Regions from separate parts of the Echinicola vietnamensis DSM 17526 genome, predicted to be linked through region 3. Evidence: riboswitches for the same ligand, from Rfam matches in the RefSeq annotation. Region 3 holds a riboswitch; each other region holds the start of a gene.
What was found. A riboswitch is a leader RNA that binds a small molecule or an ion and turns the genes downstream of it on or off. The one in region 3 is predicted to bind S-adenosylmethionine.

Region 1: another riboswitch for S-adenosylmethionine. It lies ahead of ECHVI_RS17705 (homocysteine S-methyltransferase family protein); the one in region 3 lies ahead of ECHVI_RS12045 (hypothetical protein).
Region 2: another riboswitch for S-adenosylmethionine. It lies ahead of metX (homoserine O-acetyltransferase MetX); the one in region 3 lies ahead of ECHVI_RS12045 (hypothetical protein).
Region 4: another riboswitch for S-adenosylmethionine. It lies ahead of ECHVI_RS11130 (O-succinylhomoserine sulfhydrylase); the one in region 3 lies ahead of ECHVI_RS12045 (hypothetical protein).

Annotation. Positions count from the first base shown of each region.
Region 1 is NC_019904.1:4,321,031-4,327,218, reverse strand. Features, by position in the region: gene ECHVI_RS17715 (YbjQ family protein) at 1-15, opposite strand, end outside; gene ECHVI_RS17710 (hypothetical protein) at 347-1,657, shown strand; SAM riboswitch class I at 1,752-1,853, shown strand; gene ECHVI_RS17705 (homocysteine S-methyltransferase family protein) at 1,917-2,960, shown strand; gene metH (methionine synthase) at 2,966-5,674, shown strand; gene metF (methylenetetrahydrofolate reductase [NAD(P)H]) at 5,759-6,188, shown strand, end outside.
Region 2 is NC_019904.1:3,885,190-3,891,377, reverse strand. Features, by position in the region: gene ECHVI_RS16005 (M56 family metallopeptidase) at 1-112, shown strand, start outside; gene ECHVI_RS23375 (30S ribosomal protein THX) at 211-333, shown strand; gene ECHVI_RS16000 (hypothetical protein) at 1,176-2,198, shown strand; SAM riboswitch class I at 2,526-2,635, shown strand; gene metX (homoserine O-acetyltransferase MetX) at 2,860-3,915, shown strand; gene ECHVI_RS15990 (homoserine dehydrogenase) at 3,908-5,134, shown strand; gene ECHVI_RS15985 (VOC family protein) at 5,208-5,597, shown strand.
Region 3 is NC_019904.1:2,925,810-2,931,997, reverse strand. Features, by position in the region: gene ECHVI_RS12055 (efflux transporter outer membrane subunit) at 1-913, shown strand, start outside; gene ECHVI_RS23665 (hypothetical protein) at 1,001-1,168, opposite strand; gene ECHVI_RS12045 (hypothetical protein) at 1,678-2,169, opposite strand; SAM riboswitch class I at 2,291-2,402, opposite strand; gene ECHVI_RS12040 (arginase) at 2,884-3,834, shown strand; gene argS (arginine--tRNA ligase) at 3,898-5,688, shown strand; gene ECHVI_RS12030 (glutathione peroxidase) at 5,691-6,188, shown strand, end outside.
Region 4 is NC_019904.1:2,703,449-2,709,636, reverse strand. Features, by position in the region: gene ECHVI_RS11145 (DUF5995 family protein) at 1-515, shown strand, start outside; gene ECHVI_RS11140 (DUF4407 domain-containing protein) at 549-1,685, opposite strand; gene ECHVI_RS11135 (GDSL-type esterase/lipase family protein) at 2,081-2,701, shown strand; SAM riboswitch class I at 2,783-2,891, shown strand; gene ECHVI_RS11130 (O-succinylhomoserine sulfhydrylase) at 3,023-4,198, shown strand; gene ECHVI_RS11125 (beta-N-acetylhexosaminidase) at 4,368-5,921, opposite strand.

The DNA.
Region 1 (6,188 bases), 1.4 Mb from region 3:
GGTTGTTGTAATCATACTGTTGTTCATTTGTTTGTTAAAGAGTAGATAACTAAAACAGGGCAGTTAATATACTATAAAATCCCATAAAAGTAGTCTTTTGGGATCGATATCTCCTACGGCCATGTGGGCTGAAAGTGATATCTTGTTAATAGCGTTTTAGCTGAGATTTGTCAAATTTGGACAGCTGGGTCGATCTGGGATGGGCCATAGATTAAATCTTTACCGAAAATCCAGCAAAATGAGATCAAAATGTTTATTATGTACCTATGGCAGATGACTTATAAACCTGATAAAAGTTATCGCCTTTTAACATATAAATTTTATTTTTGAGCTGAAATTTCACCTGATGAGGACAATTGTTGTAATTTTTATTTTGGTGTGCTTCGGTGGAGAAGCTTTTGCACAAGAGACCAGAGGGTATCAGCGGACCAGCTTCAATGTTTACTATGGTACCTCTGGAGCCAATCTGCAGGGATTGAATAAGCTCTTGGAAAATCATGGTCAGCCCCCCATGCCAAACAGTTATAATTCCTATGGCCTTAGTTATCAAACACGGTTTAACGACTTTATCATTGGAGCCGAGCTCTATCAAAATAACGGTGTGGAGACGCCATTTTACGATTATGCGTTGGATTACCGTACGACTAGGGCTTTTATCAATTTCGGCTATAGCTTTACCGAAGAAGGGAAATTTCACCTGATTCATTACATGTCTATCGGCATGGGCTATTTGAATGTGGAAATGCTTGAAGAGCGGGAAGGGGAAAACCTGGACCAGTTTTTGGCCGATCCCGCTCATGGATTTATCCTGAGAAGGAATGACATCAACAAGGGCAGTCAGTTTATGGGTGGTTTTTTGACGGAAATTGGTTTTGAACTGGGCTATGACCTCAATATTTTACCCAGTGAAGAAGTCATTAGCATGATCGCCAAAGTTGGCTATTCTTTTAATCCCTTCGAAGATTCCTGGAACTTAAATGGATTGACATTTGACAATTTGCAAAGCGGTGCTTTTGTCCGGTTGGGTGCTGGCATCAGCCTTCCTGAGAAAAATTATTTCTACCGGGATGCATCTTTAGGCATACACTTAATTTATGGTGCGCACTTTACCAAGCCAAATGACCTTAATGCTCACCTTAAGAATAATGGCTACAAACCCCTAAAAGGAATTCCCAAAAACTTAGGTTTAAAGCTTTTAGGGGAAAACAGAGGGTTTCTGTACGGAATAGATTTATATAATCTAAATATGTCTGGTGAGGCAAATCAAGATTATGACCAAAGCCTTAGCAGCTTAAGGATATATGGGAACTTGGGTGCCAAACTGATCGATATTTATAATTGGGAAGTGGGCGCGTTGGGCGGCTTGGGCTATGGTAATGTACGGTACAGCTTGATCCATAAGCGAAAGCTGGATTTTCCTGATTTAATTGATCTTCCGGACTATGATGGTGAATTGCGAAATGGTGGAATGATGGCTAAACCTGAAATTTATTTAAGTAGGGTTTTCCCCCTTGCCAAAAGATCTAAGGTTGCCTTAGTGGCTTCGGTATACGGAGGAGTAGAAATTCCACTTGGAAGCTATGAGTTAGGAGCAGTCAGCATGTCTCAATACATGTCCAATCCCTATTTGCAGGTGGGAGTAGGAATCAGGCCCTGATTGATATTTACGGAGTGCTTACTGAAACCGATATTATCAAAATAAAATGGGTAGAATGTAATTTTTTTCCACTAATTCATGTTAACTTTGGAATTGCTTATCGAGAAAGACCGAGGGAAGGGCCCTATGACGTCTTAGCAACCTGATCAGACAAGGTGCTAACTCCCATCCTGAGCTTGTCAGGAAAAGATGAGCGGTAGATTATTGCTTTTCTATCGGTTCTTTGCTCGATACAGCTTTTCTTACTATTAATGAGGGCATGAATACACGAACCGACATATTACTTCAACAAGTAGACAAAAAGATCTTGATACTCGATGGTGCGATGGGTACCATGATTCAGCGTTATACGCTTGAAGAAGAGGATTTCAGGACACCTGAATTGGCCAATCACCCCAAGGCCCTAAAGGGCAACAATGATTTACTGTCACTTAGCAGACCGAAGATCATTCGGGACATCCACGATACATATTTGGAGGCTGGAGCAGATATCATAGAAACGAATACCTTTAGCAGTACTTCCATTGCACAGGAGGATTACGATCTTTCGCAATTGGCCTATGAGCTCAATGTGGAATCCGCAAGAATCGCCAGGGAAGCGGCCCTTTCATACAGTGAAAAAACTCCCGATCAGCCCCGCTTTGTGGCCGGTGCTATCGGGCCTACAAACAGGACGGCTTCGATTTCCCCAGATGTCAATGACCCTGGGTACCGTGCCATTAATTTTGATCAGCTCTCCGAGGCCTATGCCGAGCAGGTTAGGGGATTACTGGATGGGGGAGTTGATATTCTCTTGGTAGAAACGATATTTGATACCTTGAATGCCAAAGCGGCATTGTTTGCCATCCAAGAGGTTTTTGAGGAAAAAGGACTACCCCTTTCTCCAGAGGAAGGAGGGATCCCCATCATGATTTCAGGAACCATTACGGATGCTTCTGGCAGGACACTCAGTGGACAGACCACGGAGGCTTTCCTCATTTCAGTTTCTCATGTACCTTTGATGAGCATTGGGCTGAATTGTGCATTGGGGGCAAAAGAGTTAAGACCTTATCTGAAAGTGTTGGCAGAAAATGCACCGTTTTACGTCAGTGCCTATCCAAATGCCGGGCTGCCCAATGAGTTTGGCCAGTATGACCAAACCGCCCAAGAAATGGCCGATCAGGTGGAAGAATTTCTGAAAGATGGCTTGATCAATATCCTGGGTGGTTGCTGTGGGACCACTCCTGAGCATATTCGAGTGATAGGAGACGTCAGTAAAAAATACAAACCCAGAAAACTAGCGTATACATTAGAAGAAGAATAGTGGGAATGGATAAGAAGACTAAACATAACCAGCTCAAATTATCCGGGCTGGAACCATTGGTGTTTACACCGGAGTTGAACTTTGTCAATATCGGTGAACGGACCAATGTGACAGGTTCCAAGAAGTTTGCCCGTTTGATCTTGAACGGCCAATTTGATGAAGCTTTGGAAGTGGCTTTGGACCAAGTGAGGGGCGGAGCACAAGTATTGGATGTCTGCATGGATGAAGGGATGCTGGATGGTGAGGCAGCCATGGTGAAGTACCTTAACCTGATTGCTTCCGAACCAGAGATCAGTAGGATTCCTATTGTGGTGGACAGTTCCAAGTGGAATATTATTTTAGCGGGGCTAAAATGTATCCAAGGAAAGGGAATCGTCAACTCCATCAGTTTGAAAAATGGCGAGGACGAATTTATCCACCAAGCCAAAACCATCAAGAAGTTTGGTGCAGCCGTGGTGGTCATGGCCTTTGACGAAGATGGCCAAGCGGACACTTATCAGCGACGCGTGGACATTTGCAAACGGAGCTATGATATCCTTGTGGAAACGGTGAAGTTTAATCCTAATGATATTATCTTCGATCCCAATATCTTTCCGGTAGCTACCGGAATGGAGGAGCACCGAAGCAACGCCATAGATTTCTTCAAAGCCACAAAATGGATAAAAGAAAACCTCCCTGGGGCGAAAGTCAGCGGAGGCGTCAGCAATGTCAGCTTTTCGTTTAGGGGAAACAACCCTGTCCGTGAGGCCATGCATGCTGCATTTTTATATCATGCCATTCAGCATGGTATGGATATGGGAATTGTTAATCCCACCATGTTGGAAGTGTACGACGATATTCCAAAGGACCTGCTGGAGCATGTGGAAGATGTGCTTTGGGACAGGAGGGATGATGCTACCGAACGGTTGTTGGATTTTGCAGAGACCGTCAAGTCAAGCGGCAAAAAAGAAGTGGCCAGTGAAGCTTGGCGTGCAGAGTCAGTAGAAAAGAGGATCGAACATTCCTTGGTGAAAGGCATCATCGACCATATCGAAAGTGATGCGGAAGAAGCTCGTCAACATCTAAAAAGTCCCTTGAAGGTAATCGAAGGGCCGTTGATGGATGGCATGAACGTCGTGGGGGATCTCTTTGGGTCCGGAAAGATGTTTTTGCCCCAAGTGGTAAAATCTGCCCGGGTGATGAAAAAAGCGGTGGCTTACTTGGAACCCTTTATGCCGAAAGCAGGAGATGCTGACTTTAACGAAGAAAAGAGTTCCATCAAAAAAGTGCTGCTGGCTACGGTAAAGGGTGATGTTCACGATATCGGAAAGAATATTGTTGGTGTAGTATTGGCTTGTAACAGCTACCAGATTATCGATCTTGGCGTGATGGTGGATGCGCAGACGATCATAGATGAAGCCATTAAGCAGGATGTGGATATTATCGGGCTGAGCGGATTGATTACACCTTCCTTGGATGAAATGGTGAATGTGGCTTCAGAGATGGAAAGACAAGGGCTGAAAATTCCGCTTTTGATCGGTGGAGCTACGACGAGTAGAATTCATACGGCCGTGAAGATAGACCCGGTATACAGCGGCACGGTGGTTCATGTTCTGGATGCTTCCAAGTCGGTGCCTGTGGCAGGGGAAGCGATCAGCGAAGACACTAGAGACGCGTACCATGAGCAGATCAAGGCTACCTATGCGGAACTTCGAGAATCCCATCAAGCCAAGCAAGAAGCCAAGAAATTGGCTACATATGAGGAGGCAAAAGCCAATCCAGTCGTGATAGATTGGGATCATTACGCTCCCACAAAACCCGCCAAATTAGGTCGGACGATTCTTGATCTGGACATTAAAACCTTACGTAACTATATTGATTGGACACCATTTTTCAGTACTTGGATGCTGTCCGGTAAATATCCGAAAATCCTAAAGGACGAAGTGGTCGGCGTCCAGGCGCAAAAGCTATTTGACGAGGCCAATGCCATGCTGGACAAGGTGATCGATGAGAATTGGTTGCAGGCCAAGGCGGTGGTGGGGTTATATCCTGTTAAGCGAAGTGGCGACGACTTGGCTATCCTTGATGAAAACCTACATGAAACGGGGACCACTTTCCATTTTTTGCGGCAGCAAGGTAAAAAGGGTAAGGGCGTTCCCAATCGTTCTTTGGCCGATTACCTTCATCCCGAGCAAGTGGATTATTTTGGAGGTTTTGCGGTAACGGCCGGGTTGAACATGGACAAAAAGGTAGACGCATTCAAAGCTGAAGGCGATGATTACAACGAGATCATGTTCAAGGCCATCGGTGATCGTCTCGCAGAAGCTGCTGCCGAATACATGCATGAAGTAGTGCGAAAAGAACTTTGGGGCTATGCTCCTAAGGAAAAGCTTGAAAATGATGACCTCATCAAGGAGTCATATGCCGGCATTAGGCCTGCACCGGGCTATCCAGCTTGTCCCGAGCACTCCGAGAAAGTTACCCTGTTCGAATTGCTCGATGCCCAAAACAGCATTGATGTGCATTTGACAGATAGCTTTGCCATGCTACCGACTTCTTCGGTCAGCGGATTTTATTTTGGTCATCCTGAAAGCAGGTATTTCGGATTGGGTAAGATCGGTGAGGATCAGGTAGAAAGTTACGCCAAACGGAAAGGCGTTTCCAAAGAGCAGGCAGAAAAATGGCTTTCTCCAAATTTGGCCTATAATCCAAAATTAAACCCTGTTTTGGACTAAATATTCATTCATTTCGACATGTGCATGCGGCACTGCTTTCTAAAAGTGGTGCCGCTTCATACTATAACAACCTTAATTTGACCGATGAAAGTAACAGAACACCTCAACCAAGCCAAAAAGACACTTTTTTCTTTTGAAATACTTCCCCCTCTGAAAGGCCAAAGCTTAAACGAAATGCTGGATGGCATTTCGCCCTTGATGGATTTTAATCCACCCTTTATAGACGTCACCTATCACCGGGAAGAGTATGTTTATAAAAAACATGCCAATGGCCTTTTGGAAAAAGTAAGTACCCGTAAAAGACCGGGAACTGTGGGAATATGTGCCGCTTTGATGAATCGGTTTAAGGTAGATGCCGTACCGCATATCCTTTGTGGTGGATTTGACAAGGAAGAAACCGAAAATGTTTTGATAGACCTGAATTTCATTGGGGTAGAAAATGTCTTGGCACTTCGAGGAGATGCACCAAAATCTGAAGGGAGGTTTATCCCAGAAGAAGGAGGACACAGCTATT
Region 2 (6,188 bases), 960 kb from region 3:
TCCAGAGGATATAGAATCTATTTCAATCTTAAAAAATGGAGACGCTATTAATCTCTACGGTAAGAACGCTCAAAATGGTGTTGTACTCATTACCACTAAGAACAACCCTTAAACAGATCTATCCATAGCTCATTTGTTGTTCTCTTTTATGACTATTACCTTAGCATTTATAGATGAAATAAATTCTTAAACCGTAAAAATCATAAAAATATGGGCAAAGGAGATATGAAATCCAAAAGAGGTAAAATCCACAACGGAACCTTTGGTAAAAGCAGACCACGAAAAAATCAAAATATCGCTACGAAAAAAGAGCAATCGCAAGCCACCAAGTAAGGTTTATATTGCTAAAAATTAGAAGTCAGGCCGGATAAAACTCCCGGCCTGACTTTTTTTGTCCCTATCTACTAACCCGATTTCGGATCAAGCGGGGATCAAGCAATATTTCCGAGAAGCTAATTTTGACATGGTCTTTTAAAAGAAAATTTCATACTGTTAAAGCGATGGGCTTCCTCCCCAGGACAAACGACTTAAAAAAAAATGTTCCTATTTGCATTTATATCTGCCGTTCCTACGGAACTTACCCTTTTGTCCGTAATCATTTTTGGATGCAGGTTGTCACCTGCAACTTCTATATGACCCTCCGCCAAAGGCGGATTAGGCAAGATGCTCAGTTGCCAACGCATATTCAGGGTGTAATCTCAACCAAGCCAACCACTATACATGAGCAGATAGCTGCGACGGCTTGTACGATCCAAATCAACAACTCATTCTCATTCTTCAGCCTATTCCGCCATTCGGCAAAATAGGCTACTGCGGTTTCCAATATACAAATTGGGGCAAAGTGCCTGCGGCACGATAAATTTTTTAACCTGCAGATTCATCCGCAGGAACTTAAGCTCTCTCCTCAACCTTCCAAAGGTGTGCCAGTGGCACGGTTGGAACTTCACTTCAGGTCCCATATCGGATGCAGCGTAGGCTCCTAATAAGCGCCCAATACTGAAACGCTTTCCGCCACACAGTAATCACTTTTTGAATAATTGTCCGGTTGTTTATTTAAAGTTCCGTCACTTTTACACACATATTTCCCTATTTAATCTACTTTTGATGCCATTACGCTGATCCAGTTCATCTATCCAGGTCGTATATAGTTTTCATAAATCACAACGCACTATCTTATGAAAACTTTAACAAACACTATTTTAAAGACGACACTCATTGTACTACCCGCATTTGGCTTTTTTGCCTGTGACAATGATGAGGACATGGACATGCCCGAAAACGATGTGGCATCGTTATTTGTTTCCAGCAATACCAGCGGCATGATCACGGTCATGGATTTCTCGTCATCCGATGTCAGCAGCAGTACCTTTGCTTCAGCAGGAGCGGATGCTGACGGCATCTACTACGATGATAAAAATGACGAAATCATCCAGTTGGTTCGATCAGACAATTCCCTGAATGTTTATGCTGATATCATGGCGGCCAAGATGGATAACGGCCTGTCCATTTCTTTGGGACTATCCGGATCGGGGACTTTTGTCAGTGGACGCGAAATAGCCGTCATGAATGATATGGTCGTCGTGGCAGAGTCACCTGTAGAGGCAAATGGCAACCAAAGCAGCTTATATGTCTATCAGAAAACCAACAACGGCTTCACGCTACAAAACACTTATGAAGTGGACTTTGCACTTTGGGGCATTCACCTAGAGGGCAATACGCTCTATGCCGTCGTGGACAAAACCGCTGACTTGGCAGTGTTCAACAACTTCATGGCCAATACAGACGGCATGATCAGCCCCGATAAGCGTGTGACCATCGAAGGTCTGGGCAGAACACACGGGTTGACCTATTCCATGGAAGATGACCTGATGGTCCTCACCGACATTGGTGATGCCTCTTCAGACAGTGACGGTGGCTTGGTGATCATTACTGACTTCACCAGTACCCTAAACGGCACCACAGACGGAGGAACTATTGCTATGGCTGCGCAGGCCCGGATAGAAGGTAACAACACCATGTTGGGCAATCCAGTAGATGTGGCCTACAGCGAAGACAGCAAAATGATCTTCGTCGCCGAAAGAGCAAATGGAGGCGGTAGAGTATTGGTATATGATTACTTCTCCACCAACGGCAACCCTTCACCAGCCTTTAGCCAAGACGTAGCAGGTGCATCTGCCGTTTATTACTATGAAGATTAAACCCATCACCTAATCCATACGCGATTTGATCGCAGGTCAAACAATATTAAGAAACTACTTACTCTACTACTTCTAAAGGTGTGCTGATGTCCTCAGCCACCTTTTTTTATACCTTGCAAAACGCTTTCGATACCTTTCGGCTCAACACCCCTTCTAATTACGCTTTTCGGTATATCCTTTGAGCCAGAAACCTAAAAACAGTATTCTCTATCGATTTTATAGGGTTTTATGATCGCTTTAATTTTTAAAAAACTCTTTTTCGAATACTTGCAAATTCAAAAATTGGATTGTTACTTTGTGCTATCCTTTACTTTTTAAAAGTACAAGGATTTATACAGAAGAGGTGAGAGACAGGCTCGTAGACCCTCTGGCAACCTGGAAAATCCAAGGTGCCAATTCCTGCCGAATGTGAATATCCGCATTTGGAAATATAAATTCTTAAACAATGAATTTTATAAAAAGGATACACACAGCAATACAACTTCACACACAAAGCATCATCGAATTAATTTTTATCCAAAGGGAAAGTGCCTTGCATCAACGAATGTGCATGTGCAACTAAGCACCCTCCTATTTTGCCCGTTTCGGGCGTCTTTACTTGCTTTTATTCCCATTCTTGATGATCCCAGTTGGCCGAAGTCAACGCTAAACAAAGAGTAAAATGAATCTAACATCACCGTATCTGATTACCGATATGACACAGGAAACATTCCACTGTGAAGAGGAATTAAATCTCGAATCAGGAGAATCACTACCAGGATTTGAGATTAGCTATACCACTCAAGGGCATTTGACGCCTAAAAAAGACAATGTCATCTGGATCTTGCATGCGCTTACCGGCGACGCCAATGTACACGAATGGTGGAGTGGTCTCGTGGGAGAAGACAAGTTTTTTGACCCTACCAAATATTTTATTGTCTGTGCTAACCTGCTAGGATCTTGCTATGGCTCTACCCAGCCCCTTAGCGATAATCCCAAAACCGGCAAACCGTATTATTACGATTTCCCAAACCTCTCCACCCGGGACATGGCCAAGGCCTTTGACCGGTTGCGGCAACATTTGGGTATCCAGCAAATTGACACCATCATCGGGGGCTCGCTTGGTGGACAAGTCGCCTTGGAATGGTCATATAACCTACAGGAGCAAGTGAAAAAGACCATCATTGTCGCTTCCAATGCCAAGACTTCCCCGTGGACCATTGGCTTTAATGAAGCCCAAAGAATGGCCATAGAATCCGATAGCACCTGGGGACAGAACTCACCGGACGCCGGCAAAAAAGGCTTGGAAGCAGCTCGTGCCATCGGAATGCTCAGCTACCGGCACCAAGATATCTTTCATGCCAGCCAAGCTGAAACAGAAGAAAAAACGGATCACTTTCGGGTAAGTTCGTATTTGCGCTACCAAGGTCAAAAGCTTTCCAACCGCTTCAATGCCCTCTCCTACTGGGTACTCACCAAAGCCATGGACAGCCATGACCTGGGCAGAGGCAGAGGAGGAACCGCCAAAGCCCTGTCAGCAATCAAAGCAAAAGTGCTCTCTATCGGCATCAATACCGATTTGCTGTTTACCAAAGAAGAGTCCCAGTTTATCAGCAAAAATGTCCCTAACGGCACCTACAGAGAGATTTCTTCCATCTATGGACATGATGCCTTTTTGGTAGAAAACGAACAATTAAATTATATTCTAACATCTTTTTACTTGGAAAACAATGACTAACCGCATTGGACTGTTTGGCTTTGGAGTGGTCGGACAAGGCTATTATGAAATCGCTAAAAATGACCGCCCATCGCTTCTGCCCGAAACGATTGTCGTACAAAATAAGAATAAAGAAAGGCCCCATTCGCTCCAATTATCCTTTGACCCAAAGGACATTTTAAACACCCCGCATGACATTGGAATAGAGCTGATCTCTGATCCCATTCAGGCCTATGATTATGTCAGCAGCCTGTTGAAATCAGGAAAGAAGGTCATCTCTGCCAATAAAAAGATGCTTGCCGCCCACCTTCCTGAGCTACTGGAATTGGAGAAAAGCTATGGAGGCAGTCTTCTCTATGAAGCCTCTGCCGCCGCAGGCATTCCGATCATCACGTGCCTCGATTGCCATTTTGCGGGTGATCACATCAGCAAGCTCCAAGGCATCCTCAACGGTTCGTCAAACTACATCCTTTCCCGGTTGTTCCAGGATGACCTCAGCCTGTCGGATGCCGTAAAGCTGGCACAGGAAAAAGGCTTTGCCGAAGCAGATCCTACCTTGGACATTAATGGAAGCGATGTCAGCAGCAAATTGACCATCCTTAGCCTCCATGCCTTTGGAAGGTACATTCCTGAAAATGAAATCCTGACCATTGGGGTACAGCATGTTCATGCAGAGGATGTGGCCTTGGCCAAGTCCCTTGGCCTGAAGATCAAGCTGATCGCCACGGTACAAAGGAGCCAAGACGGATTGAGCATGTATATCCTCCCCGCTTTGGTGGGAGAAAGTGATCCATTGTTCTTGGTAGAAAATGAATACAATGCAGCAAAAGTCACTTCCCACAATTTGGGTGAGCAGTTTTTTCAAGGAAAAGGTGCAGGCAGTCTGCCCACGGGCGCTTCCGTTTATGCGGACCTGACCAAAGCCATAAAAGGCTACGCCTATAGCTATGACAAACTGCAAGGAGCGAAAATCAAGCGCGAAAAACCGCTCACCGCATCCTTGGAAGTCATCGTCAGTGCTGACACTGCTGATGCGCTGGCCCCACTGATCGGGCAAGCCACCATCCATCAGGCCCAAGAACGGTACTGGTCGATCTGCACGCTCGCTACAGAAGATCTAATCAAACACCTTCCTGCCATAGAAGCCAATAACGTTTCCATAATCGCACTTAACGGCTCCGTCCGTCAAGAACGCATCCTTGACAGCATCCAAAAGCTGGAAAATGTCCATTTAGGTTAATCCCTTAATGCGATAAGGCTTTGCATCAGGATGTGGTTGATGAAAATCCCATCGTTTTGGTTATCTTCACGTTATGGAATTTTCACAAATAAAAGAAACGTGTCTTTATATCCCTGACCTGGATCAGGCAGAAGATTTCTATCATAAAAAACTTAAGATGCCGGTGATTTCCAAGGAGAAAGGCCGGCATATTTTTTTCAGGTGTGGCACCTCCGTCCTGCTGTGCTTTGTCCCGGAAACTACCCAAAACGAACAAGTGCTGCCGCCCCATTTTGCCCATGGCAAACAACACATTGCCTTTGAGGTAGAAGCCAGTGCTTATCCCGAAAGCAAAGCAGCCTTGATCGAGCAAGGCATCATCATCACCCACGAACAAGAGTGGAAAGACGGATTGGAAAGCTGCTATTTTGAAGATCCCTTTGGGCATGTCTTGGAAATCGTCCCGAAGGGAATTTGGGAGTAGGGATCAAGCAATATTTCTGGGGGATGATTTTCGACATGGTCTTACAAAAGAAAATTTCAAACCGCTAAAACGATGCTTTTCCTCCATCCGCTCGAATGGGTTTTAGCGGGAAGTCATGGAGAATAGGGCGGTCAATGCGGCTAAAACGGAAAACGTTGAATGGGGTAATTTACCATGGACTTCACCCATGGCTATGAATGTGTCGCCCCTCTGGGGCTGGCTTTCGAGGTTACATTATACACGATACCAGGGATTTGCCATTTCTTAAGCATCCTATCTGTGTTTATCAGCGTTCATCCGTGGCAAAGCGCAACCAAAGGTGGTAAATACATTGGTGGATCAACCTATATTATTGGAGGCGATAAATTTCTTTGGTTATCGGAACAATGATAGCCACCAAGGCTCAAAGGCACTAAGAATTATTTTCCTTTAGGCCTAGATTGCAGCATCCACTGGGTGAATATGGGAGGTTGCGGCTTGCTTATTTATGCGTGGTATTACCATTTGGCCACCTGCCAGTCCCCAAAACCCATGCAGGAACCGAAGGCTGAAAGCCTTTCATCATCCTAGCCCAAGGCAAGGCCTTGGGGT
Region 3 (6,188 bases):
TAAAAAAGCATTACAAACCGCTTTAGTCTCAGAGGTGGCTACGACCTACTTAAACATGCTGATGCTCAAATCCCAGCTCACCGTATCAAGGCGTAACTATGAGTTAAGTAAAAACACACTCAGAATCGTAAAACTTCAGTATGATGCCGGAGAGACCACCTCCCTGGCTGTCCAGCAGACTGAATCCCAAATGCTACGGGCAAAGGCCTTGATACCTGATCTGGAAAGGGATTATGCCATTCAGGAAACGCGACTTAATGAACTCTTGGGAAGGGCTCCCCAAGAGCTGGAGCTGGTCCATCACTTGGAAGATATCGCCTTTGACAGCACTTACCAAACAGGGGTACCGCTGGAACTAATCCAAAACAGGCCGGATATTGCCGCATCGGAATATAACCTGATCATAAGTAACGCCAATGTCGGGGTTACTCAGGCCATGAAATACCCCTCTTTGACCATTAGCGGCGGAGTAGGCCTCAACTCCTATCAAATCGAGCATTTCCTTGACCCTATGGGAGCGGGTTTTGCGCTGCTGAACGGGGCCATTTTCCAACCGATTTTTCAAAATCGCAAGTTAAAAACCAACCATTTAATTGCCCTTAATAAAAGAGAAATTGCGCAATTGGACTTTAAAGAGACCATCATTGGTGCTGTAGGGGAAGTTTCTAATGCCTTGGTAACGATCGAAAAGCTGCAAGAAGCCCATAATATCGTCGAAGACAGGCTTCAAGTCACCAACAAGGGCATTAAGGATGCATTCCTGCTCTTCCAGAGTGGATTTGCGAGTTACTTGGAAATCATCAATGCCCAAGAAGATGCCTTGGAAAACCAAATGGAGCTGGTAAGGTTAAAAACCCAATTGGCCATCGCCAACATCGAACTGTACCGAAGCCTCGGAGGGGGATGGAAATAACGGACCAAATGGGGCTTAGCGGTCATTCGTGGAGAATAATCCAAGGCTAATGCATTTTTACCTTGCCCCTTCCTATGGAACTTTACTTTAGGCAGGATACCATTTAGGGAGCAGGTAGTCACTTGCTCCTTCTTTTTTCACCTTCGTCAAAGGTGGAATAAGTACCAAATGGGCAAAAGCTGCCCTTGACAGGACTTCATCATGGGAAGCCCGCGGCGGGAACTCGGGGTAAAGGGGCAGCATGAAACCTGTCATTCCCATCCTTTACTTTTGTAAACTGCCATTTTCTTAACGGTAAAACCAGGGATACATAATCCGCCACAAAGGTGCCAAGTAAATGCTGTAACCTGCACTCATTGGAAGTTACAATTGAATTGTACCATGGAGCCTTGTTGGGGATCAAGCCGAAAAATTGGGAGCAACCTATTCCTATGGCTTATCATTTTCCTTTCCACTGTTGGTTTCCATTTTGCCACGGATGAACGCTGATAAACACAGATAAGATGCTGGCACCATTGCAAATCTGGGTTCATCCATTTTATCTGTGGCTAATTTAAGGTTTATCAAGGGCCTTGCCCTCAGTAATGATGATAGAATACTGCTAAGGCTTTGGGTATGCTGCTTGGTGATCATGCTATCAGCGTTTCCTCCTTATCTGCACGAACCGTTTCCATACCCCTCAATTGGGCCAACAAAAAAAACACCTCGAAAAATACTTCGGAGGTGTTTTAATATGGTTATTAGTGATGGTTTATTATTGTACCTTAATGGCTCAGTTCATTAAAGAGCAACTTTTCTTCCAAGCGGTGCTTTTCCTGATTGATGAGCACTTTTCGTAGCACTTGTTTGAACCTGATTTCATCGTTGACGATTCTAAAAATCTTCTCCAAGTACTCTTTGGCTACCGCTTCATTCTTCTTGTAAAACTTCAATGTGAAACTTCTGTTTTCATGAATGTTTTCCAAATAGACCTCTTTAGGTTGTCCAGCCAGTACGATTCCCCTGAAGAATGCATAGTGTGCGGCCAAATCCCCTTTGAGGGTGAAGTAGATCGCTTGAAACTGCTTATTGGCCGCTTCAAAGTTGTGAAAGCCAAAAGTACCTTGGCCTTCCAATTGGACAAATTCATTTTCTGAAAGCCACTCATAAGCACTTAAGGACTTTTGGTCCGTGGTTTTGTTCCTGATGACGGACTGAAAGCTGAAGATATGATTGTTTTGAGTGGAAATGCTATGGTTAGAAGCTATTGCTGTCATGGTTTCTTTAGTTAAGATCGTTATTAGTTGATTTTTCTGAGGGTTTGCTACTATCTGCAACAACACCCTTTGGGGGCTTTCATCGGTTTCCGCATTCGCATTGCTTGTCTCATGGTTTTCACATTTATAGGTCCTCAAATGATTTCGGCAGGATTTAGCACCTTTTCTTTGTTGAGAGGGATAGGTTGCTATAGGTTCTTCGAGCCTGTTCTCTCCCCTATTCTTTATAAATCAGCTACCAAGCTTTCGGCGCTTTTCGCTAATAACTGTTTCAAAGGTACGACAATTTTTTACAAAAACTAATTTCCCTATAGAATTTGTAGGGAATTATTTTCTTTCCCCTAATTTCCTCACTTTAACTCCCCTTGAAAAGAGGCCAAACGGTGTATACCTCCGCTCTCTTCACGTATAAATTTACAACACTATCCCACTGAAAACCAATAGATCTAGATACCTTACTATTATCAATAGCCGTTCAAGCTTAACCTTCACTTATTAGTGAAAGTAACGGGTAAAATCAGCGAAAAGAACATCATTATTACCATCATAAACGCATGATCACGTACGGGAAACTGGACGATTTGTCTTATTGTACAAAACCGCCTCACCTTTCACACCTCCCTTCTCCCATAAATGCACATTTTTGACTACTTTTGTGGCAATTGATCCAAATAACTGATTTGCCCAATATAACGAACTAGAGATTTACCCATTATGAGAAACATCAAGCTTGTAGAAGTACGGTCTGAACTTGCCGCAGGCACTAGAGGGGCCAGCTTGGGAATTGACGCGCTAAAGGTGGCGAGCTTGGGTAAAAAATCGGATTTCTTTACCCGGTTTGACCCCATCAATGTGCCAGATGCCAACAATTACCTATGGAAAAACAACCCCTATCCGCATGCCAAGTACATTGACGGGGTGCATGAGGTGCTGGGAAATGTGCACGATACGATAAAAGCACTCCGTGAGGAAAAGAAATTCCCAATTGTCCTGGCGGGGGATCACTCTACCGCTGCAGGGACCATCATGGGAATCAAGGCTGCCAATCCGGAAAAGCGCCTTGGGGTGATATGGATCGACGCCCATGCTGACATCCACAGCCCCTACACGAGTCCTTCAGGGAATATGCACGGCATGCCCTTGGGTATGTGCCTTCAAGAAGACAATCTTGAAAACCGGCAACAGGATCCATCTGCGGAAGAAATCGAATACTGGGAAAAGATCAAAAAAATCGGCGGGGATTTCCCAAAGATCAAGGCGTCGGACATTGTCTACATTGCTGTAAGAGACACGGAAGAACCTGAAAACAAGCTGATCGAAAAGCACGGCATACGTAACTTCACCACCCAAGAAGTCCGTCAAAAGGGAATAACTCAAATTTCGGAAGAGGCTTTGGCCATTTTGAAAGATTGTGAGCAGATTTATATTTCCTTCGATGTAGACAGCATGGACAGTTCCATTTCCGTAGGTACAGGAACACCAGTTCCCGATGGTTTGACGGTGCAAGAAGCCTTAAAATTGAACATGGAATTGATAAAAGACAAAAGAGTTTGCTGTTGGGAAATTGTAGAGGTTAACCCTACGTTGGATTCTGAAAACATCATGGCCCAAAACGCCTTTGAAGTACTGGAATCCACCACCAAATCATTGGTCAGCAACTTTTAGAAGCTAAAAAATATGCAATTGATCCACTAGGGGTCAAAAATGCGATCAAACTTTAACAAAAGCATGACGATTCAAGAACAGATACTGAAAGCCATTAGCGAAGGTTTTTCAAAAGCATTTGATCATCAGGTAACCCCTGAGTCCCTCTCCTTACAACCTACCCGTAAGGAGTTTGAAGGCAATTATACCTTCGTACTTTTTCCATTCCTTAAATACACCAAAATGAAACCCGAGGACAGTGGAGACAAAATCGGGCAATACTTGGTGGAAAACTGCGAGGCCGTAAGTGCTTTTAATGTCGTAAAAGGTTTCTTGAACATTTCTGTCAATGAACAGTCCTGGATGGCTGTTTTCCAAACGCTCTACCAAAACGAGCAGCTCGGCCAGTTGCCCCCAAAAAACCAAAAAGTCATGGTGGAGTTTAGCTCCCCCAACACCAACAAGCCCCTTCATCTGGGTCACCTTAGAAACAATTTCCTAGGTTTTTCGGTTTCGGAAATCCTTGCAGCCAACGGCTATGAGGTCATCAAGGCAAACCTTGTCAACGACCGGGGGATCCACATCTGCAAATCCATGGTGGCCTACCTCCACTTTGGCAATGGCGAAACCCCAACGTCCGGCGGGTTCAAAGGTGACCATTTGGCAGGCAAGTATTATGTGCTTTTTGACAAAGCCTATAAAAAACAAATCAACGAACTCATCGAAAAGGGCCTATCCGAAGAAGACGCCAAAAAGCAGGCTCCACTTATGCTAGAAGCTCAGGAAATGCTGCGCAAGTGGGAAGCTGGCGATGAAGAAACGGTAACCCTTTGGAAAACGATGAACAGTTGGGTGTATGAAGGGTTTGATGCCACCTATAAAAAAATGGGAGTGAGCTTTGACAAGTTTTACTATGAGTCAGACACCTACCTCCTGGGCAAAAACATTGTGGAAGAAGGGCTTGAAAAAGGCGTTTTTTTTAAAAAAGACAACAATTCCGTTTGGGCAGACCTTACGGAAGAAGGGTTGGATGAAAAGCTCGTCCTCCGTGGGGATGGCACCTCGGTGTACATCACGCAGGACATGGGCACGGCAGACCTAAAATACGAAGATTTCAAGATCAACAAATCGGTTTACGTGGTAGGCAATGAGCAAGATTATCACTTCGATGTGCTCTTTAAGATCATGCGAAAGCTAAATCGTCCTTACGGTGAGGGACTTTATCACCTGTCCTATGGCATGGTGGACCTGCCTACCGGAAAGATGAAATCCCGCGAGGGTACTGTGGTGGATGCCGATGATCTGATCCAAGAAATGGTCGATACGGCGGAAAGCCATACCAAAGAACTCGGGAAAATCGAAGGTTTCTCTGATGAACAGGCAAAGGAACTGTATGAAATGCTAGGCTTAGGGGCGCTGAAGTACTTTTTACTAAAAGTCGACCCCAAGAAGCGAATGCTCTTCAATCCTCAAGAATCCATTGAATTCCAAGGCAACACAGGCCCTTTCATCCAGTACTCCCATGCGCGTATTGCCAGCATCCTGCGAAAAGCCAAACAAATTGGCCTAGATTATTCTGCATCAGGTTTTAACGGCCTACAACAAGTAGAGAATGCAGAAAAAGAGCTGATCATCTTACTGAATGATTATGAGAAAAAAATAGCCCAAGCGGGTGAAGAGCTTTCTCCATCAGTCATTGCCCAATATATGTTTGATTTGGCCAAAGAATATAACCGCTTTTATGCAGAACTTCCTATCTTTAGTGAAGCGGATGAGAAAATTCGCAGCTTCCGGGTGGCCCTTAGTGCTCAAGTAGCCAAAACTTTACAGTCCGGAATGAAGTTATTAGGAATAAAAGTACCTGAAAAAATGTAATTATGAGACAACTAATTTTCATCCTTTCCATAGTGGCATTCGCGGCCTGCAGTGCTGAATCCAACGACAAGACCAATGGAACCGTCGAAGCAACATCCCAAAACCAAGAAGCCATGCAAACAACAAAATCCTTTTATGACTTCACCGTCAAGGATATCGATGGGAACGAGGTCAATCTCAGCAAATTCAAAGGGCAAAAGGTCCTCGTGGTCAATGTAGCATCCAAGTGCGGTTACACGCCACAATATGAAGACCTTCAAAAGCTCAACGAAGAATACGGAGACAAAATCACCATCCTCGGATTTCCTGCCAACAACTTTGGCGGGCAAGAGCCTGGTTCCAATGAAGAAATCAAGAAATTCTGTACAGGAAACTATGGCGTCACTTTTCCGATGTTTGAAAAAGTATCCGTAAAGGGCGTGGACAAGCATCCGCTCTACAGATGGCTTTCCGATAAATCCCAAAATGGATGGAATGATCAAGAACCTACATGGAATTTC
Region 4 (6,188 bases), 220 kb from region 3:
AAAAAACCGGCAAAGTCATCCTCCAACACCTCCTATTGGGCATAAACGCTCACATCAACCTTGACCTCGGCATCGCCACAGTCGTGACCATGGGAGGTGGACAGTTAGAAGACATAAAAGAAGACTTTGACAAAATAAACATCATTTTAGCCAGCATGGTCGACGGTGTCAAAACCAATCTTTCCATCATCTCACCTTTATTTGGTTTTTTGATTCAATTGGCAGATGGGAAAGATGAACTCCTGCTTAATTTCAGCATCCAAATTGCCAGGGACGGAGCATGGGAATTTGCTCAGGAATACCGCATTGCCCCAGACACCAACCAATGCCTTTCGGTCCGCGATCAAGCCATCTACCGGATAGGAGACAAAATCGCCAACCCCGGGAAATTATTTGGCTGGGTAGTATTTATCATTAACCTGACTGAATGGAAATCCATCCCGCAAGTGATGGATCGACTTGAAGGCATCGCACGAAAGTCCACTCCAAACAACCTGCGGACGGCCAATTTATAAACGCAAAAGAGGGGGCATGGCCCCTTTGTCCTCCTAACCTTCTACACCCTGCTCCATCTCTCCGAGTCTTCTTTCCAAAAGCTCCATCTCCGCTCTGGTAATCAGCTCATCACGGTGGAGCTTCTTTTGGATTTTAGCTGCGGTCTCAGAACTTATCGTTTTGTCAAACACCTCTACTCTCCGCGTACTCTCTTCCTCGTTTTTGTATTTCCTTTCTTTGGCATACACACTTACCGCACTTTCAGATTGGTCCAGCACCTCATCATACGGCCCTTTTCCAGCCATTAATTTCACCATAACCGGAGCCGCTTCCATCGCCACAAAAAGTAACATGATAAAAATATTGGCCCAATATACCGCTTGACTCTCCGAGGTCAACTGCGACAAGGCATGGATTCGCGCGGCTAAACCATCATATTGATCAATAGCCGCTTGCTGTTGCTCAAACACTTCCTGCTTTCGCGCCATTACCGCTGCCATTTCCCGCTCATGTTCATCAATTTTCACCCAATTCCTTTCCTGCAATTGCTCCAAATCACGCTGGGCCGCATCCAATTGCTGCTCTTTCTTTTCGGCGTTAACCCCCAGTCCCACAATGCCCGTAGTTCCCGGTGTTTTCACTCCGAAACGTTCGGCATCATACTCCTCTTGGAGCTGGTCGCGGAATGCTGCTTTTGCGGCAATTTCATCTCGCAATTGTTCGTTTTCAGTCTTCAAGCGGGCAATTTCAGGATAAGCCATTTCCAAATTATCCTTTGCCTCCTGCATCTCCAGCACCTTCTGCTCACTTACTTTTTGATCAATCTCCTTTTCAAAAATCTTCAACTCCAAAGGCTTGGAAATCACCAAGGCCAAAAAAACAGCAAGCAAAAGACGTGGAAAGGCCAGTTTCCATTCGGCCCAAAAACGTTCCTTTTTTCGCATACTCGAAACGATAAAACGATCCAAGTTAAATATCATAACACCCCACACTGCTCCAAAAGCCACTGCCCAGTACCAACTTTCAAAAACCGTATACAGCGCATACCCTGCGGACAATGCGGCGAGCACTCCTGTAAAGAACACCGTCCCACCGATTCCTACATATTTATTAGTCTCGGTGGGACATTTCTTTAGAATGGCAATATTGGCCCCACTGCAAAACCAAAAGAATGCTTTCATTTTCTCCATGGACACTAGATTTCATTTGATAATTCCCTTCACCTTTGCTCAAAAAACGAGCAACTCTTCAATGAAATTACCGGCCACAGGGTGTATCCCATAATTAAAGTGACGAAATCGGCCAATCCTGCCACCAATCAATGGTATTTTGGGTCAAAAAAAACTTTACTGCAACCCACATAACGTGTAAAAGGCGCTGCCCAAAAAACGAACAAGTCCTTCATGTGTACGGAAATGTGTTCAGAAATGAAAACTTACAGCACACCACTTTCAGTTTACCTACCATTTCTCCTTTTCCAATATTTTTAGTTATTTACATCACAAACCATCAAAGAAACCATCCCATTAAAATGACCATCTCACGTTCCCATCTCCGATTCCTTTGCGTTTTATGCAGCTTACTAATGACAGGACTCATTCAGACAGCTTTCGCCCAGGATAATCCCGTTAAATTTCAAGAAGAAGTCGATCAGATCGTTTCTGACACCCCAGTTCCACCTGGCGACATTTACCTTTTTACGGGAAGTTCCAGTGTAAGAATGTGGAAAGACATCGGCAGCTATTTTCCAGAAGTCACCGTGGTCAACACGGGTTTTGGCGGATCACAGACATTTGAATTACTTCATTATGCCCAAGAACTGATCATCCGGTACCACCCGCACAAAGTGTTTATCTATGAAGGGGACAATGACCTGGCAAGTGGCAAAACGCCTGTAGCCATCCTGAAGACCATGCAAAAATTAGTGGGTAAGCTGCAGGCGGAACTTCCTGAAACAGAAATCGTCCTGATCAGCCCAAAACCGAGCCCTTCCAGGTGGCAGTTGAAAGAAGAATACGAAACCTTAAACCGTCTTTTAGAGGTGTATGCAGACAAAACCGGAGGGGTATCCTACGTCAATGTCTGGGACGTCGCCCTTAACAGTGAAGGAAAACCAAAGCCTGAGCTATTCCTGCAGGACAGCCTGCACATGACCAAACTCGGCTACGACGGCTGGGCAGAGATGCTTGCCCCGCACATTCCTTAATCGCTCATCTTGCCTACTGAAAAGCCAAATAGTTTGGAAAATCAACTGTGCTGATGTTACTTTGCATGACTTCAGGAAACTGATTTATACAGAAGAGGCGAGAGACCAGGCTCTGCGACCCTCTGGCAACCATTCGAGACAGCGAAAAGGTGCCAATACCTGCCCAAAAAAATTGAGGGAACTATAAATTAGACATTATGACCAATCTACCTTTTCACCGCTTTTTTCTCATCCCTTACCGGATTTCATTGGCCTATGCCATGCAGCTTCTCTATTGTTACGCAAAATCATTGAATCAAAAACTGAAAGATATTAAATACCATGTCCAATAAGCATTTTGAAACGGAAGCCGTCAGGATTGCGTCTTCCAAATCCAACCAACGGGAACATTCTGCACCCATTTACATGACCTCCAGCTTTACATTTGACAGTGCCGAGGAAGCACGGCAGATGTTTGCTGAGGAAATCCCCGGAAACATTTATTCCCGCTATGCCAACCCCAACAGCTCCGATCTGATCGAAAAAGTATGTGCAGTGGAAGGCACAGAGGACGGCATCGCCACGGCATCCGGAATGGCGGCAATGTTTGGCAGCATGGCCTCTCTTCTTGAGCAAGGTGACCATATCCTCGCATCCAGGTCCCTGTTTGGTTCTACCCACCAGCTGCTGACAAGGGTATTTCCGAAATGGGGCATTACGTCTACGTATGGAGATATTTCAGATATCGAAAACTGGGACAAGCTCGTAAAGCCCAACACCAAGATGCTGTTTATCGAAACCCCTTCGAACCCTGGCCTGGAAGTAATCGACTTGGAGTGGATCGGGAAATTTGCCAAAGCCCATAACTTGATCCTTGTGGTGGACAATTGCTTTGCGACGCCTTACCTCCAGCAGCCTGCCAAATGGGGAGCAGACATTGTGGCCCACAGCGCCACGAAATATATTGACGGTCAAGGCCGTGTTTTGGGCGGACTGATCCTTGGTAAGCAAGAATTGATCAAGGAAGTGCAGTTCTTCACCCGTCACACAGGCCCATCGATTTCTCCTTTCAATGCCTGGATCCTTTCACGAAGCATGGAAACACTCGCCATCAGAATGGAAAGACACTGCGCCAATGCCTTGGCAGTAGCCTCTTATTTCCAGGACAACAAGGAGCTAGAGTTTGTAAAATACCCTTTCCTAAAAAGCCATCCGCAACATGACCTTGCTAAGAAGCAAATGAAACATGGTGGCGGCATTGTCACGCTCACCCTGAAAGGCGGAATCGAGCGGGCGCAGCGGTTTATTGATGAGTTGCAAATGATCACCGTCACGGCCAACTTGGGAGATACCCGAAGTATCATCACCCACCCTGCCTCCACTACGCACAGCAAACTAACGGAAGAAGAACGGCAGCGTGTAGGAATTCTGCCAGGCTTGATCAGGCTTTCTGCCGGACTGGAACACCACGACGACATCATTGCCGACATCGAAAGGGCTTTGGAAAGATCAAAATAAGGTTTTCAGCCTACCTGTCCTGGGAAACTTTCTGCATAAAAAGTCAACCCATCATGAAAACACAACCTGTTTTCATGTGAGAAACATCAGTGAAGCGAAGCAGTTAAAAACTACTTCGCTTTTTTTTAACCAAAATAAAAGCCAGTGTTCATCACTGGCCTTTAGTTTATTACTCTGCTATTTCCTTTTCTTTTAACAAGGGCGAGGCATAATAATCTACCTCCAATGCCTCCAGCCTTTCAGTATGCTGGCGCAATCGATCCTTGTAACTATCCCAATTACGCTTGTCGGGTGACGTCCACGCAATCTCAGCGATCCCTATCAATCGGGGAAACACCATGTATTCGATATCATCCATCTTTTCAATGGTCTCCGTCCACAGCGGTGCTTCCACGCCAAGAATATCATCCTTACCGATGCCCTCCACCAATTCAGTAGGCTCCCACATATAGGCACTGTCCAGTTCTATATACGCTGCCCAATGCAGGCCCAACTGTGTGGTGGAATCATACTGCATATCCAGGTAAGCCTTTGTGGCCGGAGACATGAGCACCTTGGCACCTTGCTCCACAGCCATCTTGGCATTTTCTGCCTTGGCCCAAAACTGGGCAGTCGTGCTAGGCCGCAACGCCGCATGGGCTATTTCATCCCAGCCAATCGCCTGTTTATCATACGAATTCACGATATCCTGCACCTGCTCAATAAACGGAATATAATCTTCCAACGCCGTCACATGAGACTCATCTCCACCGATGTGGATATAAGGCCCAGGGGTCATTTCTACCAGTTCACGCACGACATCATCGATAAACTGATAAGTGACTTCCTTGTCCGTACATAGTGTACTAAACCCAACTTCAATGCCTGTATACAACTCTGGGGCTTCATCATCACAATTGAGCTCAGGATATGAGGCCAAAGCCGCATTGGTATGTCCCGGCATGTCGATTTCCGGCACAATGGTAATAAACCGCTCCTTTGCATACTGCACGATTTCCTTGTATTCTTCTTGGGTATAAAAACCTCCTTCGCCACCGCCTACTTCCGTGCTACCGCCAATTTCGGTCAGTTTTGGCCAAGACTTGATCTCTATCCGCCAGCCCTGGTCATCAGCCAAATGCAAGTGCAGATAGTTAAATTTATACATGGCCATCAAATCAATGTAGCGTTTCACATCATTGACATCAAAAAAATGCCTGGCAACATCCAGCATGCTTCCCCGATAAGCGTATACAGGATTATCTTCAATTTCCCCGGCTGGCACCTTCCAGGACACTCCTTCAATCGGCCCTTTTTCCTCGATGGCTAACGGTAATAATTGCCGAAGGGTCTGTACTGCCCAAAAAGCTCCCGCTGCAGAACCTGCCTTCACTTGAATATGATCGTCTTGCACATGAAGCTTATACGCCTCTCCACTACCTTCCTGCCCCAAAGAAATGTAATTCCCTGATTCCGGAAGTTCGTCGACCACCTGGATATTGTATCCCGTAGACTGATTGAGCAATGTGGCCAAAAAATCCGCCACCCCACGCATCTCTCCAGCATCCTGGGCCACGTGTATCTTGGTGGACTTATTGATTTCAAAAGCACCTTCTGCTTCATGCACCTTCTCCGGCAAGGGAATCAAAGCAGCAGCTGAAATTTTGGGATCTGGCTCACATGAAAACATCACGGTCAAGATCATTAGCACTACTGAAATTCCGCCTATTTTATGTACTGTCATCTTATATATATTTATTAAATAACTTTTCACAAACGTCTAACTTTTCTAATATTTTACCCAAACATTTTAATGATTGAAGAAACTTTTTCCAACACAACAAACATGCACTAAACAATAATTTAACGATTTAGCAACATTGTAAAGGCTAAATATCGTGTAATTTTCAGTAAGACACACCGCCATTCATCCGAAAATATAACCATTTGGGCTGAAAAACTACATTTTAGCTGGAAGTAAAAAAAGTTTTTGATAAATTGATTGACTTAA